Regions from separate parts of the Pseudoalteromonas sp. Bsw20308 genome, predicted to be linked through region 1. Evidence: predicted binding sites of a transcription regulator. Region 1 holds the regulator's gene; the other holds the start of a gene.

Evidence for each region. The regulator sigma-54, encoded in region 1, starts transcription at its own class of promoters, with help from an activator protein. The targets are predictions, from matches to a motif close to GTTGGCACGNNNNTNGNNT.
Region 2: D172_RS04225 (EF-hand domain-containing protein) is a predicted target of sigma-54. The motif match lies at 3,075-3,093, and genes of this name have one in related genera.

The regions. Positions count from the first base shown of each region.
Region 1 is NZ_CP013138.1:800,293-805,847, reverse strand. Features, by position in the region: gene kdsC (3-deoxy-manno-octulosonate-8-phosphatase KdsC) at 1-307, shown strand, start outside; gene lptC (LPS export ABC transporter periplasmic protein LptC) at 304-858, shown strand; gene lptA (lipopolysaccharide transport periplasmic protein LptA) at 848-1,390, shown strand; gene lptB (LPS export ABC transporter ATP-binding protein) at 1,387-2,112, shown strand; gene D172_RS03410 (RNA polymerase factor sigma-54) at 2,182-3,681, shown strand; gene hpf (ribosome hibernation promoting factor) at 3,708-3,995, shown strand; gene ptsN (PTS IIA-like nitrogen regulatory protein PtsN) at 4,000-4,452, shown strand; gene rapZ (RNase adapter RapZ) at 4,472-5,317, shown strand; gene D172_RS03390 (HPr family phosphocarrier protein) at 5,361-5,555, shown strand, end outside.
Region 2 is NZ_CP013138.1:975,245-980,799, reverse strand. Features, by position in the region: gene D172_RS04240 (sigma 54-interacting transcriptional regulator) at 1-793, opposite strand, end outside; gene D172_RS04235 (hypothetical protein) at 796-1,338, opposite strand; gene D172_RS04230 (sensor histidine kinase) at 1,340-2,797, opposite strand; gene D172_RS04225 (EF-hand domain-containing protein) at 3,129-3,362, shown strand; gene D172_RS04220 (hypothetical protein) at 3,387-3,614, shown strand; gene D172_RS04215 (calcium dependent protein) at 3,905-4,141, shown strand; gene D172_RS04210 (calcium-binding protein) at 4,151-4,387, shown strand; gene D172_RS04205 (amidohydrolase) at 4,521-5,555, shown strand, end outside.

The DNA.
Region 1 (5,555 bases):
GACCAGTTTAACAGTACAACATATTTATCAAGGTCAAGAAAACAAGCTTATTGCTTACGAAGAGCTAAAAAACAAGCTTCACCTAAGTGATGATCAAATTGCCTACATTGGTGATGATGGCCCCGATATGCCAGTAATGGAATTAGTCGGGTTTGCCGTTGCAGTTAACGATGCTCACCCACTAATCAAGCGTTTATCACATTACACGACACAGATGCTGGGTGGTTTTGGCGCAGTGAGAGAACTAACCGACTTACTTATGCTAGAGAACGACAAACCACTTACTAGCAAAGGTACTAGTTCATGAATACAGCGCGCATAATTTTAAGCGTTTTATTCATCAGCTGTATGGTTTGGCTTTGGTACCCTTATTTTGCACAAACAAATATGACAGCTCAGGTTGAAGCTGAAGTTATCGCTAAGCCTGATTATATTGCTATTGAGCTAAAACAAACGGCCTATGATGAAAATGGTAAAATTAATCATAAAGTTACAGCTGCTAAAATGGAATTATATCAACAGTTAGGCTTTACCTTTTTTGAAAAGCCCATTTTCACCTTATATAACGAAAAACAAACATGGCGAATAAATGCAGACGAAGCAACGTTATATGAAGGAAAACAATTAATTTTAGAAGGTAACGTGGTTGCCAAGAATCTTACTGATAATGCAATGATAGACAAGATTAATGCGGATAATATTCAAGTAGATATAAAACTACTCACGATGCGTTCAGAGCAACCCGTTATTGTTACGGGACCCAATTTAAAGATCACCGGTAAAGGCCTTGAAGCCGATTTAAAAACTGAAGTGATAAAACTTATTAACCATACGCGAACTATATATTATGACCAATAAAATTTCAAAAATACTTATTATTCCGACACTTATACTAGCTTTCAACCTTAGCGCTGCTGAACAAGCGATTCAACCTGCAGCGAATCAAATATCAATAAGTGCCGACAAACAAGAAGGCCAATTAAAAGAAAACGTCGGAATTTTTGAAAAAAATGTTGAGATTATTCACGGCAACCGCCGTATTACAGCCGACCGTTTAGAAGTACATAAACGTGATGAATTAGGCGATAATAAACAGCTACTAATTGCAACTGGTAGCCCTGCATATTTCGAAGAAAAACAAACTGATGGCACTATAATGAGCGCCAGCGCAAACGAAGTTCGTTATGATGTAGCTAAACGATTTTTAACCCTTATTGGCGATGCACAAGTATCGCAAGCGGGTCAAAAAATAAATGCCAAGAGTATTACTTACGATATGCAACAGCAATTAATTAGCGCTGAAAAAGACGAAAACTCAACCGATCGTGTGCATACTATTTTAGTACCTATTGAGACTAAAAAAGAAAAAAACGATAAAGGTCAGCCATGAGTACATTAAAAGCAGAACTATTAGCTAAAAGTTATAAAGGCCGTGAAGTTGTAAAAAATGTAGGTCTGGAAGTAAAGGCTGGCAGCATAGTCGGGTTACTTGGCCCTAATGGTGCAGGTAAAACCACAACGTTTTATATGATTGTAGGCCTTGTACCTAGTGATAAAGGCAAGATTTCTATCGACGATAACGATATTACTCTTTTACCTATGCATAGTCGTGCTAGATTAGGCATTGGTTACTTACCCCAAGAATCATCAATTTTTAGAAAGCTTACTGTTTATCAAAATTTAATGGCTATTTTAGAAACACGTAAAGAGCTAAATAAGCAAGCAAGAGAAGACACACTTAACAATTTATTAGATGAATTTAGTATTCAGCACATTCGTGATAGCCAAGGTATGGCATTATCAGGAGGCGAGCGTCGCCGAGTTGAAATAGCGCGAGCACTAGCCGCTGATCCTAAATTTATATTGCTTGATGAGCCTTTTGCTGGTGTTGACCCTATTTCAGTGTTAGATATAAAGAAAATAATAGAACATCTTAAAAATCGTGGTATTGGTGTGTTAATTACCGACCATAATGTAAGAGAAACTCTTGATGTTTGCGAAAAAGCCTACATAGTTTCTCATGGTGAGTTAATTGCTTCTGGTACACCAGAGCACGTATTAAACGATAAAACAGTACGTGATGTTTATTTAGGCGAACAATTTAGGCTGTAACATTTACGCCATGTCTTTAAGCATCTGCTAGTATTAATTATAACAACATAAAAGGATTGTTAGAGATACATGAGGCAATCATTACAGCTGCGCATGGGCCAGCAACTTACAATGACTCCACAGCTGCAACAAGCAATTCGCCTGCTGCAACTCAGTACATTGGATCTCCAGCAAGAAATACAAGAAGCACTCGACAGCAACCCCCTATTAGAGGTTGAAGAGCAAGATTACGCCGAAGATTCTGCTGGTAAAAACGAGCAAAAAGCAGATAACGACGATGTAACTGTTAGCGCAAATGCTGATGATGTTCCGAGCGAATATGAGCAAGACAGTGGTGAAGCACTTGCTAAAGATACGCTAAGTGATGAAATGGCTATGGATGTTAGTTGGGATGAATATATGAGCGCAGCCCCAGCGTCATCATCAGGACCAATGCCTGAAGATGAATCTATATACCAAGGCTCCTCAACTGAAACGCTCCATGAATACCTAATGTGGCAACTACAACTGACTCCCTTTAGTCCTACCGATGAAGCGATTGCGATTGCGATTGTTGAAGCCGTAGATGATTCGGGTATTTTAACGCTGAGCTGCGAAGAAATTTTAGAAAGTTTTAATCAAGAGAACGAAGAAGACAACGAAGTTGAACTTGACGAAATAGAAGCTGTTTTAAAACGAATTCAATTGTTTGACCCTGTTGGTATTGCAGCACGTAGTTTACAAGAATGCTTATGTATTCAGCTGAACCAATACGATAAAGAAACACCCTATATTAATGAAACAAAAATGATTTTAACCGAGCACATTGATCTATTAGCTGCTCGCGACTATCGTACATTAATGAAAAAAACAAAGCTCAAAGAAGAAGAGCTTAAAGAAATAATGACTTTAATACATACTCTTAGCCCAAAACCGGCGGATACTATAGTTAGAGAAGAATCTGAGTATGTAATTCCTGATGTATCGGTGAAAAAAATAAAAGGTCGCTGGGTTGTTGAACTAAACCCAGATAGCATGCCTAAAATCAGAGTCAACAGCCAATATGCAGCAATGTCACGCACCGTTAAATCAAGTGGTGATAGCCAGTTTATTCGCTCGCATCTACAAGAAGCTAAATGGTTTATTAAAAGTTTAGAAAGTAGAAACGATACACTATTAAAAGTAACTAATTGTATTGTTAAGCAACAACAAGGTTTTTTTGAGCATGGCCCCGAAGCCATGAAACCAATGGTTTTAAATGATGTAGCAGAAATGGTAGAAATGCACGAATCAACTATTTCACGCGTAACAACTCAAAAATATATGCATACACCTCGCGGTATTTTTGAGCTTAAATATTTTTTCTCAAGCCATGTAAGTACTGAAAATGGAGGCGAATGCTCATCAACAGCAATACGCGCTCTCATTAAAAAATTAATCGCAGCAGAAAACTCAGCAAAACCATTGAGTGATAGTAAAATTGCAGATATATTAGCTGAGCAAGGAATAAAAGTAGCGAGACGTACAATCGCAAAATATCGCGAATCTCTAGCTATTCCACCGTCAAATCAGCGAAAAAGTTTGATTTAAGACGCTAAACAAAGAGGGTAATGCTTATGCAACTAAACTTAACTGGTCGTCACGTAGAAGTAACTGATTCATTAAGAGATTATGTAAATACCAAATTTGCGAAGCTAGAAAGACACTCAGATCATATTAATAATGTTCATGTCATTCTTGATATAGAAAAATTAAACCAAAAAGCTGAGGCAACGATTCATGTAAGTGGAGCTGAGTTATTTGCCTCTACTGAACATCAAGATATGTACGCCGCCATTGACTCGCTGATTGACAAGCTCGATCGCCAAGTTATTAAACACAAAGAGAAGCTTGCTCGACACTAATATTATGAAATTAAGTTCACTTATATGCCAGGACTGCAGCAGAGCTGCGGTCCTTTTTAATAGTAAAAAAAGAATTTTAGAGTTCATCAGTCAACTTGCTCATGACAAGCTCCCATATCTTTCTCAACAAGATATTCTCAGCGCCTTAATGAATAGAGAAAAACTGGGAAGCACTGGTATAGGAAGAGGTATTGCAATCCCTCATGGGCGAATGAGCGGTGCAGAAGAGCCTTTAGCACTCGTATTAGTAAGCGAAACACCTATTAATTTTGATGCAATAGATAATCGCCCTGTTGATATATTTGTTGCTCTCATCGTACCTGATGGCGATAACCAGCAGCACTTAAAGACGCTCGCAACGATAGCTGATAAACTAAATAATAAAGATTTTTGTAAACAGTTACGCAGCGCAAAATCAGATACTGAACTGTATCAAGTTATTGTAGAACAATCGTAATTAACATAATGGGTGATAAATGGAATTAATTATCATAAGTGGCCGTTCCGGTTCTGGAAAATCGGTTGCTTTACGCGTAGTTGAAGATTTAGGTTATTATTGCGTAGATAATATTCCAATTAATCTGCTACCTTCTTTAGTGAGAAGTGTATCTGATAACTACGACAAAATTGCAGTTAGTATTGATGTCCGTAATTTACCAAAAGAGCAAGATGAATTTAACGATATCCTTGAATACTTACCTGGCTTTGCTAAACCGACTCTGTTTTATCTAGACAGTGAGGATCAAACATTAATTAAACGTTTTTCTGAGACTCGCCGTCTACACCCGTTATCAGTTGACTCATTACCTCTTGATTTAGCTATAAAAAAAGAAAAAGAACTACTCGATGTTCTCACGACTCGCGCTGACTATATGATCGACACGAGTGATTTAAGTGTTCATCAACTTGCTGAATCAATTCGTGAAAAAATTCTGGGTAAAAAAGATAAACAACTCATTGTTACTTTTGAGTCGTTTGGCTTTAAACACGGCATTCCTAAGGAAGCTGATTATGTCTTTGATGCACGCTTTTTACCGAACCCACATTGGGAGCCAGAATTAAAACCTTTAAATGGCTTAGACCAACCCGTAAAGGATTACTTAGCCAGCCACAGCATTGTCCAAAAGTTCACTTGGCAAATTCAAACTTTTGTACAAACATGGTTGCCACATTTAGAGCGAAATAACCGTAGCTACTTAACTATTGCTATAGGTTGTACTGGTGGGCAACATCGCTCAGTATATTTAGCACAAACGATTGGTGAAAGTTTTTCGATGACACATCCAAATGTAAAAATCCGCCATAGAGAACAAGAAAAATAACTCATTCAAAATAATCATCTGTTCAGCTTAGGTAGAGTAACTTATGCGTTTAGAAGACACTTTTTTAATAAAAAATAAATTAGGACTTCATGCAAGAGCCGCTACAGTATTAGCGCAACTTGCTATTAAATTTGATGCCTCAATCATGATATATCAAGATGATAAAGAAGCGCCTGGGGACAGTGTATTGGCTTTAATGCTACTGGAAAGCAGTCAAGGAAAAGAGGTAAAAGTAGTG
Region 2 (5,555 bases), 170 kb from region 1:
CTACTGGGCGAATTGTTTTTTCTTGTAATACGCGCAGTAACTTAACCTGCAAGTTAAGCGGCATATCGCCTATTTCGTCTAAAAATAACGTGCCACCCTGTGCTTGTTGAAACAAGCCTTGGTGATCTTTAATTGCACCCGTAAACGAGCCTTTTTTATGACCAAATAATTCGGATTCTAAAAGCTCCCCCGGTACAGCGCCGCAGTTAATTGCAACAAAAGGGCCACCGCTTACATGACTATGCTGATGAATCGCCTGTGCGAGTAATTCTTTACCAGTACCACTAGCCCCCGAAATAAGTACATTAACTTGCGTTGGCCCAAGTAGTTTTACTTGCTCTAACAAGTGCAGCATTGCACCACTGCGCGTAACTATATTACTTTTAGGTGCAGCTTCATCAGCGTTAACACCGTGAATTTCAATTGCTTTAGCAAGGCTGTCAAATAGCTCATCTTTATCTACAGGTTTAGTTATAAATGCAAAAATGCCCTGCTTAGTTGCCTCTACTGCATCAGGAATTGAGCCGTGCGCTGTCATCATGATGACAGGTAATGCTGGGTAGCGGCTTTGCAGCTGACGATGCAGTGCCATACCATCCATTTCATCCATGCGTAAGTCGGTTATTACGGCATCAAACACTTGGCTTTTAAGTATTTGTAGTGCGGTTAAGCCGCTTTCACAGGTTGTCACTTCGTATCCTTTTGATTCAATACGAATAGCGAGCAGTTTTAATAAGCTAGCGTCGTCGTCAACGAGTAATACTTTTGCACTTTGCACTTTAGTTGCTGCCATCGTTACTGCTCCTTCGTTTCTTCTCGTAGTAAAAGTTGCTGCTCAATCGTAGCTAACGATGAGAGGGTTTCTTGCATTTTATTATTAAGTGCTTGCTGCTCTTTTTTAGCATTTATTTGCATAGTTACTTGCTGCTTTTGAAGCCATAAATATTGCTTTATGTCATCAGGCCAAAAGTAAGCAAGATCGAGTTTTAGCAACTTAGTCATTACCGTATTTGGATCATCATTTATGTTTAAGCACATAAATTTAAAAAAGCGTTTAAGCTCGTTTTCACCTGTAAAAACATCTTTGTTAGGTACCAATTTAAATCCGCCACACTGATTAGCGTGCCATGCAATAACTTGCTCTGCAGGAGGATAGCTTGGTTCAATTTTTGGTCTAGGTTTTGGACTAGGGTTACTGTTTTTGTCGTTCGTTTTTTTTGTATCGACCACAGGTGCAGGTGTAATTGACACACGCTCTTTTTGCCCATTATTAATTTCACAACCTGATATAACCATGCTACTAAGCACACATAAAATAGCAATTAAACGCAAGCGCATGTTAATTAACTCCTAGACTTTTTGTTATGGGAATTTTAATTGAAAACCGGCAACCATGTGGCTCGTTATGCTCAACAGTAAGTGTACCTCTTAGCTGTTCAACAGACTCTTTTACAATAGTTAAGCCCAGCCCACTGCCTTGCAGCGTAACATTTTTACTGTGTTTACCTTGATAAAATGCGCTGAAAATTTGAGTTTTTTCTTGCTCTTTAATACCGCACCCTTTATCAAGTACAACGATACAAAGCTGGTTTTGCTCAAGCGCTAAATTAATAGTAACGCTTTGCTTATTATCTGAAAATTTTAAGCCATTTGAAATAAGCTGAATTAAAATCATCTCAATAAGCTCACTAGGTAAAGCAAGCGGTTTGTTAGGTAAAGTGTTTTGCCACTGCAGAGCTTGCTCACGCGCACTTAAGCGATGCTCAAAATGGCTATTAATTTTATTAATAAGAAGACTAAACTCAACTTCACTTAAGCTGTCTTTACTGGTGCGAATCGCATTATAACTCAGCAGGCTGTCAATCATTGTGCGAAGGCGCACCATAGATTGGCTAATAAGCTCAAGCACTGCTTTTTGCTCAGCGGTAATTGGGCCTACTATTTCATCAGTTAATAAGTCAGTGCCTTCAACCATTGAAGCAAGGGGCGTTTTTAGCTCATGGGTAACATGGCGTAAAAAAGTATCTTTTTGCTGCTCAAGCATATGAAGTTGCTCTTGCACCCATTGGAGCTTTTCTCCTAGCTCAACAAGCTCAGCTGAACCTTTCACAGATATTTTTTGCTGCCAATGCCCCTGCCCTAGCTTATCAATAACCGTAGTTAACCCTTTTAGTCGCCCACTTATACGCCATAAAAAACCACCACCAACAATTAAAGTAAGCGGAATAAGTGCCACCAGCCAGTTTATAAATGACGCTTGCAGGCTTGTAAGCTCATTTTGGTTATTGGTAATTTGCGCTTCGTTTTTATCACGTAACCATAAAGTAAGCTCAGCAACTAAATCGCTCACTGGCACAAATAGCTCAGCTTGTTGTTGTTTTTGCTCAACGAGTTTTACATGCGCGGTTTGTAAGGTGGTATATAAGCGTTGCCATTGGTGAATATACTCTTTATTCGTGTTTACAAATTTAAGTTCATCAATGCTTTGTAGGGATGATTGCCATTTATCGACAATGAGCTTATCAAGCGATTCACTTTTTAATACCCAGTTTTGCCTAGTGGCGCGCTCAAGGCTGTTGAGCTCTTGTTTTAGAGTATTAAACGATTTGGTAACTTGATAGTTGTTACTCACGATACTTTGAGTAACTGCTAATTGCTTGTTAAGCGCATTTAAAAATACAATCACCACTATAGAAAGCGGGAGTAACGAAAGCAGCATACTCATTGCAAATTGCCCAATTAAATTAGGCCGCCAGTTAAGCATTGCTTGGTATTTTTTAGCTATGGTTGCTGGCATTTCGTTTAGTCCTTTTAAGTTAAGCGTTCTATTATTAAGTGCTTACCTTATACACTAGCTGAACCAGCAATTATATTTAATACGATTAACAGCCAGCGCTACAAAAACAATGTGTCGCCAAATAGAGACAGCGTAACTCGTTGATTTTAATAAACTCCCTTTCACCCCCACCAAATAATGTTGCAAAAGGCGCACAAAAATTACAATAAACCCAGTAAAAACTTCTCATTGGCTTAAAGCAAAAACAATAACCAATTGAAAAATAACAATAATTATTATTGGCACCATTTTTGTAACAGGAGTAATAACTTTAATCAATAAGGAAATAATTATGAACAAACGCATTTTAGTAATTTCATCATTACTGACTTTAGGCTTTTTCGGCGCTAATGCACACGCAGTGGACGTTCACGCGACTTTTAACGAACTTGATCAAGACAGTAACGGCACATTAAGTGAAGCCGAAGCAGGTGAAGATGCTGTGTTACACGAGAATTTTTCTCAAATTGATACTAATCAAGATGGGCAATTGTCGCTAGATGAATTCAAAAAATTTATTCAATAAACTCATTTAATAAGGAACGTGATTATGAAACAACTTATCGCCGCTTTTTCATTAATGTTTTTAGCAATTAGTGCCACCGTAATTGCATCGCCAACAAATGTGCGTTTTGCCCACTTAGATAAAGATATGGATGGACAAATATCAATTATCGAAGCCAAGCAAGACAAAGAAGTAATGAAGCAATTTACCGATTTAGACGAAAACGATGATGAAGTAATTTCTAAGACAGAGTTTAAAAGCTTTAAGCCTTAACAAGTTAAGTTTTGCTTAAGCTTTTATCTAGTAGAGTGAACTAAAGCATTTGCCATAATCCCTGAGGGAGTGTGTAAAAGGATTTAATGTTGGGATTTAAATTATGGCAAGTGCTTTCCCCGCTTCTACTAAATTGTTTATAACCTAAATAACCTGAACTCTGGTTAATAAATCTATCTCAAGCAGCTATTCCCAGCGCTGACTGCGTTGAATTTACTTGTAATAGGCCTGATGTGTTAATTAACCTCTCAACCAGATTACAGGTTAAATAATCTTTTGGAAGAAATACCATGAGGATACTTTCCTTTGTTACAAGCATCTTAATACTATCAAGTTTTGACGCCCTAGCACTTGATGTTAAGCAACGCTTTTCCCATCTCGATACTAACAAAAATGGTTATTTAACCCATGATGAACTTGAACCTCAACCACAATTATTGAGCACATTTTTGATATGGGATAAAGATCAAGATAACCAAATTTCATTAATCGAATTTAAAAATTATCTAACCAATAACCTCTACTGAGTATTTCCTATGAAAAAAATACGCTATATGGCACTTTTTGCATTCAGCACTTTTTGCACTCTAAGTTTTGCCGCAAGCAATAATATTGTTGAACAATTTAATAAATTTGATAGAAACCAAGATGGCTTTTTAACACGTGGCGAAGCATCAATAGACCCTGCTCTTTGGTCTCGATTTTCAAGCTATGATCAAGATAAAGATGGTAAGCTAACATTAAATGAATACGGTTTATACGCGAGTAAATAATTGTTAACTCTTAAGCTAGGTAGGTATCACTAACTAGCTTTAGTTTACTTCGTCCCCCAACCATCTCATCATATTGGTATTATAAAAATGATTTTGTTAGTGTTGATTCACTAACAATAAAAAATAATGCCTTATGCTACTCAAAAAACTAATCAAACCACTCATACTAGCCAGCCTTTGCGCAAGTTCTAGCTACACTCTTGCACAAACAAAAGTAATTTATAACGCCAATGGTTACACCCCTTTATACAAAGGCGAAGTACAGCAGTTTTCTACCCTTGTCATTAAAGATGGAAAAGTAGTAAAAGTAGGTGGCGATACACTAAAAAATAGCTACCCAGACGCCAAGCTCATTGATGTACAAGGTAGCACCTTATTACCAGGCTTAATTGATGCTCATGGTCATGTTATTGGCCTGGGAGATAACTTATCGCAGCTTGATGTACGTGGTGCAAAATCGGTTGATGAAGTCAAAAATAAACTAAAAATATTTGCCAATAACAAACAAGGTTGGATTATAGGGCGAGGTTGGAACCAAGAGCTTTGGGCTGATACCCGCTTCCCAACAGCTAAAGATTTAGACAAAGTAGTTAATGATCGTCCAGTTGTGCTTTCACGTGTAGATAGCCACGCTATTTGGGCAAATTCAAAAGCGCTCGAACTTGCAGGTATTACCGCCCAAACAAAAGCACCTGAAGGCGGTGAAATAATTAAAGACGAATTTGGCAACCCTACCGGCATATTTGTAGATAAAGCAGAATCGCTAATTACCCAGCATATGCCAGAAGCTTCCAAGCAAGATATAAGCGATTCGCTTGATGCAGCAGGAAAGCATTTATTAAGTTTAGGTATTACCTCTACCCATGATGCTGGCATTGATAAAGCAACGTGGGAAGTTTACAAAGAACGCAGTGAACTAGGAAATTTACCTGTGCGTATTGTGGCCATGTTAAGTGGCGCTAGCCCCGACTTAAACACAATGCTTAAAGCAGGGCGATACCAAGACGCAAACAGTTTCATGTCAATCCGCAGTGTTAAAGTATACGCCGATGGTGCACTTGGATCTCGTGGCGCAGCTCTTATTGAAGATTATGCAGACCGTACAGGCCATCATGGATTAATGCTAGAGACACAAGAAAAACTCGAAGCACTCTTTACGCAAAGCTTT